Regions from separate parts of the Pectobacterium parvum genome, predicted to be linked through region 2. Evidence: predicted binding sites of a transcription regulator. Region 2 holds the regulator's gene; the other holds the start of a gene.
The links. The regulator LexA, encoded in region 2, represses DNA repair genes until DNA is damaged. The targets are predictions, from matches to a motif close to TNCTGTATGTACATACAGNA.
Positions count from the first base shown of each region.

Region 1: a site for LexA is predicted at 1,933-1,952, ahead of uvrB (excinuclease ABC subunit UvrB). Genes of this name have one in related genera too.

Region 1 covers NZ_CP087392.1:3,086,934-3,090,093, forward strand. Annotated here, with positions in the region: gene uvrB (excinuclease ABC subunit UvrB) at 1-1,821, opposite strand, end outside; partial or broken gene LOZ86_RS21430 (DUF262 domain-containing protein) at 2,553-2,694, opposite strand; gene LOZ86_RS13910 (type I restriction-modification system subunit M N-terminal domain-containing protein) at 2,939-3,160, shown strand, end outside.
Region 2 covers NZ_CP087392.1:4,345,719-4,348,878, reverse strand. Annotated here, with positions in the region: gene plsB (glycerol-3-phosphate 1-O-acyltransferase PlsB) at 1-759, opposite strand, end outside; gene LOZ86_RS19570 (diacylglycerol kinase) at 887-1,252, shown strand; gene lexA (transcriptional repressor LexA) at 1,362-1,970, shown strand; gene LOZ86_RS19560 (CsbD family protein) at 2,426-2,635, shown strand; gene zur (zinc uptake transcriptional repressor Zur) at 2,704-3,160, opposite strand, start outside.

The sequences.
Region 1 (3,160 bases), 1.3 Mb from region 2:
TTTGCCTTTGTTCGTCGGCTTACCGAGTTGCAGGATATCGGAGATCTTCTTATTGATTCCCTGCGGCACAATCCCGTGTTCGGTGTTGTAGGCTTCCTGCTTCTCGCGGCGGCGCTCCGTTTCACCAATCGCTTTCGCCATCGACGCAGTAATCCTGTCGCCGTAGAGAATGGCTTTGCCACGCAGGTTGCGTGCCGCACGGCCAATCGTCTGGATCAGGGAACGTTCAGAGCGCAGGAAACCCTCTTTATCGGCATCCAGAATCGCCACCAGCGACACTTCCGGCATATCCAGCCCTTCACGCAGCAGGTTGATGCCCACCAGCACGTCGAACTCGCCAAGACGTAAATCACGGATGATTTCCACACGTTCGACGGTATCGATATCCGAGTGCAGATAACGTACCCGCTCGCCGTGTTCTTCCAGATATTCAGTGAGGTCTTCCGCCATTCGCTTGGTCAGCGTGGTTACCAGCACCCGTTCATTAATTGCGGCACGCAGGCGAATTTCGGAAAGCAGGTCGTCCACCTGGGTTGCGACAGGTCGCACTTCGATGATCGGATCGAGCAGCCCGGTGGGACGCACTACCTGATCAATCACGTCACCGCCCGATTTTTCCAGTTCATAGTTACCCGGCGTCGCAGACACGTAGATCGTCTGTGGAGCCAGTGCTTCAAATTCTTCAAATTTCATCGGTCGGTTATCCAACGCCGAAGGCAGCCGGAAACCGTATTCGACCAGCGTCTCTTTACGCGCGCGGTCGCCGCGATACATACCGCCGATCTGGGGCACGGTGACGTGGGATTCATCAATGACCAGCAGCCCGTCCGCAGGCAGATAGTCAAACAGCGTCGGTGGTGGCTCGCCGGGACCGCGACCGGAAAGATAGCGTGAGTAGTTTTCGATACCGGAGCAGTAGCCCAGCTCGTTCATCATTTCCAGATCAAACTGCGTGCGCTGGCTCAATCGCTGCTCTTCCACCAGTTTGTCATTGGCCAGCAGCACCCTTTTACGGTCGACCAGCTCAACCTTGATCTCTTCCATCGCCTGCAAAATACGCTCACGCGGCGTGACGTAGTGCGTTTTTGGATAGATGGTATAGCGCGGCACCGTCTGGAGGACGTAGCCCGTCAGCGGGTCAAACAGCGACAACCGCTCGACTTCTTCATCGAACAGTTCAACACGCAGCGCGATTTCGTCAGATTCCGCAGGGAAGATATCAATCACCTCACCGCGCACGCGGAACGTGCCGCGCTGAAACGCCTGATCGTTGCGGGCATACTGCAACTCAGCCAGACGCCGCAAAATAGCACGTTGGTCAATCAGCATCCCCTGCGTCAAGTGCAGCATCATTTTCAGATAGAGATCGGGATCGCCCAGACCATAGATTGCGGACACCGAAGCCACGACGATCACATCGCGCCGCTCCAGCAGCGCTTTTGTCGCAGAAAGACGCATTTGTTCGATATGTTCGTTAACCGACGCATCTTTTTCGATGAAGGTGTCTGAACTTGGAACGTAGGCTTCTGGCTGATAATAATCGTAGTACGAGACGAAGTACTCGACGGCATTATCCGGGAAAAATTCTTTCATTTCGCCGTACAGCTGGGCTGCTAGCGTTTTATTTGGCGCCAGCATCATCGTCGGCCGATTAAGGTCGGCAATCACGTTGGCGATCGTGAACGTTTTACCTGAGCCAGTTACCCCGAGCAGCGTTTGGTGCGCTAACCCATCTTCCAGGCCCTCTTTTAAACGACGAATGGCCTTCGGCTGATCGCCTGCTGGTTTAAAGTCAGAATTCAGTGTAAATACTTTACTCATCGTCAAGCACGCTACTCATTCGTTATTACGCATCGCTCAAGACGATGGCCGTGGGTGGATGTTCGGAACTTTAATTCTGGATGCCAATGGCGAGATTCGCTACCGCAATGATACTGGATAGAAAAACAGCATCAAGCAAATTGTCGCCGGATTGGAGGACTAATTAACAAATGAATTTGCTAGCACATTCATATTCAATCTACCAGATAAACTCATCATGATTTATCCCCAGTGTTGGTAGACCTGTAACATGCTGGGATGGCCGGTGATGCTAATTTATGCAACTACGCCCCATTGATGTTCAAGGCGCTTGATTTTACTTAACGATATGATAATAAATAGATTAAAAAAACCGAGGAGAATAACGTCAACCTGGCGACAACCCGCGCCAGCTCTCGGTTAGCATACGTTGTCTTTCCATAATGCACATAGTTATCCACAGAAATGGTGGATAACTCCCACAATCCCGCGTCAGTACTGAGTTAGAGAAATACCCGCTTCATTCGCGATTCCCTCTGATATGGATTTTCTTAACACTCTTTCTGTGATTTATCGCATAAGTATTAGACGGAAAAAGACTAAAAACAGCAGAGAGCTAAATCGCAATCATTCAGGCATTTCGGGGAGTTCGGGGAAATTCAAGAAGATTTTATCTATTAATTGACATGAAAATATTGATATTACACGAATGAAGCCATCTACGATAAAAATGAGTTGGGGGTTAATGGTTTCATCACGGCCAGCCCGTAGCAAGTCAGACCAAAGCTGTTGGCACTGTGCTTCGGTCCATGAATAGTTTCTCTGGTAGATGGGAATAACAAACTGTGGCGATTTACGCAAAAATTTAAGCAGATGAGTTTCTGTAGCTTTCACTTCTTATTTCTTAGTCCATTTAAAAAAGAGCGAACCGACAAATCCGCTCGCGAATCCGCGCCGATGTCCTTCGTCCATTGGCGTGTTTTCGCCAGCGTGGATTCAGCGTTGCAACCCGCGAAAAACTCTCGCCATATGTCAATGGGCGTTAAGTCAGCCCAAACTGGCAAGACGCGCTTATCACACGTACAATCGAAAACCTAAAATAGCCCTTACCGAAAAATGACGCTTAACAGGACTGAGAGTGAATAAACAGCAGCTTGCAGCAAAAATCTGGGAATCCGCCAACCAGATGCGGTCTAAAATTGATGCCAATGAATACAAAGATTACATTCTCGGCTTCATCTTTTATAAATACCTTTCGGATAAGCTTGAGCGCTTCGCCATCAGCGAAGAATTTAGCAAAGAGGATATCCAAAATCTTTCAGAGCGCGACGAGCAAACGGTAAACTTTTTCAAGGACAAT
Region 2 (3,160 bases):
CATCAGCGCAATCGCGTTTTGCTGCGCTTTCTCATGAGAAATCTTCTTGCTGCGCGCCTCATCGTCTACGGCTTTCTTGATCGCTTTGGAATCAAGCAGCTTGTTAAATAGTTCCTGACGCACTGGCAAGCGCGGCCCAACTGCCGCCAAACGCTGGCGTGAGAAGTGCATACGCGCGACGCGTGCCAGCTTGTGGGCTATGGTTTTGTCCGTGCCGTGCTCGGTCGCCATATAGCGTAGCGAGACCGGGCTGGAGAAGCGGACAAAGCTGTCACGGCCTAGCCACAGGACGGCAAAGAATTTCTCGATGCCGTTGAGCAAACGCAGGTGTGGCGCGGCCTGCGAATGGCCTTCCCGACCTGGGGATCGCCCAAACATCACGGAAACCGGCACCATCTGTACGTCTAAATCTGGATTGGCACGATGCAGGTCCAGATAGTCGTGGAACAGCTTGACGGATTTCTGCTTGGGAACGTAATAGCGGAAGACGCGTGGCCCGTCATTAATAAAGACGTGGCTGGGAAGTTCGACGCCATTGAATTCGAACGGCAGCGAAGGATCGGGTAACCCTAATGCCAAGCACTTCGCACGTAGCGTTAAGAGATCCGCCTGAGAGTTATAAGGCAGAACATAGAGTATAGGACGTGAGGGATCTAACCCCAACTCGACCACCGGATCTGCGGGAATAATTTTGCTTTTCACTAGCAGTTTCAGTGGGAGATTCAATAATTTATAGTAAATTTTACGCCAACCTGACATAACAACGTGGAGCCTCTTGTTAGCAATGCGCCGCAAGGATACCAGAAACTGCGCTGGAGATCTGTGGTGATGAGACAACGTAGGTGCGTTAAAATGCGAACTATTTTACATAAATAATGGAGAACAAATGAATAAAGCAACGGGGATGACCCGGATTATTAAGGCGACCGGTTATTCCTTTAAGGGGCTGAAGCAGGCGTGGGAGCATGAGGCGGCGTTTCGTCAGGAAACGATACTGACCCTTGTCGGCGTCATTATCGCATGTTTACTGCCGGTTACGCTGGTCGAGAAGCTCCTGCTGATTGTGTCTGTGGTACTGATTATGCTGTTTGAGCTGGCCAACAGCGCCATTGAAGCGGTTGTTGATCGCATTGGTCTCGAGCACCATGAATTATCCGGTCGGGCGAAAGATATCGGCTCGGCGGCTGTCTTTGTTGCCATCTTGTTAGCCGCTGTCGTCTGGGGCAGTATCCTCTGGCAACATTTTGCCTGACGGTACGCATAAATGAGTAAAAGTCAGGGCTTTGCCTATATCCCGATTCCCAATTGTGCCTTACCTGTATATACTCACAGAAAGACTGTATAAACAACCAGGGGGCGGAATGAAAGTATTAACAGCAAGGCAGCAGCAGGTTTATGAGCTGATCCGCGATCATATTGCGCACACTGGGATGCCGCCAACGCGCGCGGAAATTGCTCAACAGCTGGGGTTTCGCTCTCCCAATGCGGCTGAAGAACATTTGAAAGCGCTGGCGCGTAAAGGCGTGATTGAAATTGTATCGGGTGCTTCACGCGGTATTCGTCTGCTGATGGAAGAAGAGACGGGCATTCCTCTGGTTGGTCGCGTCGCCGCAGGTGAACCTCTGCTGGCACAGGAACATATTGAATGTCGCTATCAGGTTGACTCTGCGATGTTCAAACCCAGCGCTGATTTTTTGCTGCGAGTGAGCGGCATGTCGATGAAAAATATCGGTATATTGGATGGCGATTTGCTGGCTGTACATAAAACGGAAGATGTGCGCAACGGCCAGATCGTCGTGGCGCGTATTGACGATGAAGTGACGGTGAAGCGCCTGAAAAAGCAGGGCAATACGGTGCACCTTATCGCTGAAAATGAAGAGTTCTCCCCCATCGTTGTCGATCTGCGCCAGCAAAGCTTTTCGATAGAAGGTTTAGCGGTTGGCGTCATTCGTAATAGCGACTGGAGCTAACCGTTCGCAGAGATGCACTGCTCGCCAGTCTGGATCAGTGCATCATGTTCTGTGTGTTAATCTGCCAATCTGCCAGATATATATATTTAGTTACATTTCGTGCGCGTTTCTACGATCCCCATTATCCTTCTGTTTTTTCACTGCTTTTTGCGGTCATTTTCCCTTTCTCAACGCCCATTCCAGTCACAAATTCCTGGTTTTATCTTTTAAGTGAAATATTCGACTATAATTTTTAGCAAGGTAAGCATTTTTATCTTGATTAATCGTTTGCCGATTGATCATTAGCCATCACATTGAGATAGCCCAGTAATCAAGGGAGACAGTGGCGAAGAGCACCGTCATGGTTCACATATTTATGATGCTGCTTACTGAATAAATCTATTTATCTGAAACTGATGCATAAGTCGGTAGTCACGATTTTTTATGCGCAATTCACCTAAGGTACGGAGATTCTTATGAATAAAGACCAAGCCAGCGGTAACTGGAAACAGTTTAAAGGTAAAGCGAAAGAGCAATGGGGCAAATTAACGGATGACGATCTGACGGTCATCGAAGGTAAACGTGACCAACTGGTGGGTAGAATCCAGGAACGTTACGGGTACGAAAAAGAAGCGGCAGAGAAAGAAGTGAAACACTGGGAAGATCACCATAAATATCACTGGTAACTATCATTGGTAGCTATCACTGGTCACAACAGTGATGTCTCTCCACAGAAAAAACGATAGCCCCTGGGCTATCGTTTTTTAATGGGAACAGTATGGTCGTGATCGCAATGATCCGGCTGTTTGCATGATGCAACTTCCTGACAGCCTCCACACAAGCCGTGTGCTTCCACCACGCTGTGACGCAACGTAAACCCTGACTGCTGTGCCAGACTACGCAGCGTTTCTTCCACACCTTCGGTTTGACGTTCTGTAACCTGTCCGCAGCGGTCGCAGATGAAAAGGGCGGACGTGTGGCTGTGGTCTTCAATATGGTGACACAGCACGTAGCTGTTGTTTGATTCGACGCGATGAATGAAGCCTTGTTCCAGCAGAAAATCCAGCGCGCGATAGACAGTTGGCGGTTTCGCCTGAGGTTCAGAAACGCGCAACAGGTCCAGCAGGTCATAAGCGCTGATAGCACCGGACTGCTGTGCCATAAGGCGTAAAACCTCTAACCGCTGTGGCGTGAGACGCACAGCGCGCTGC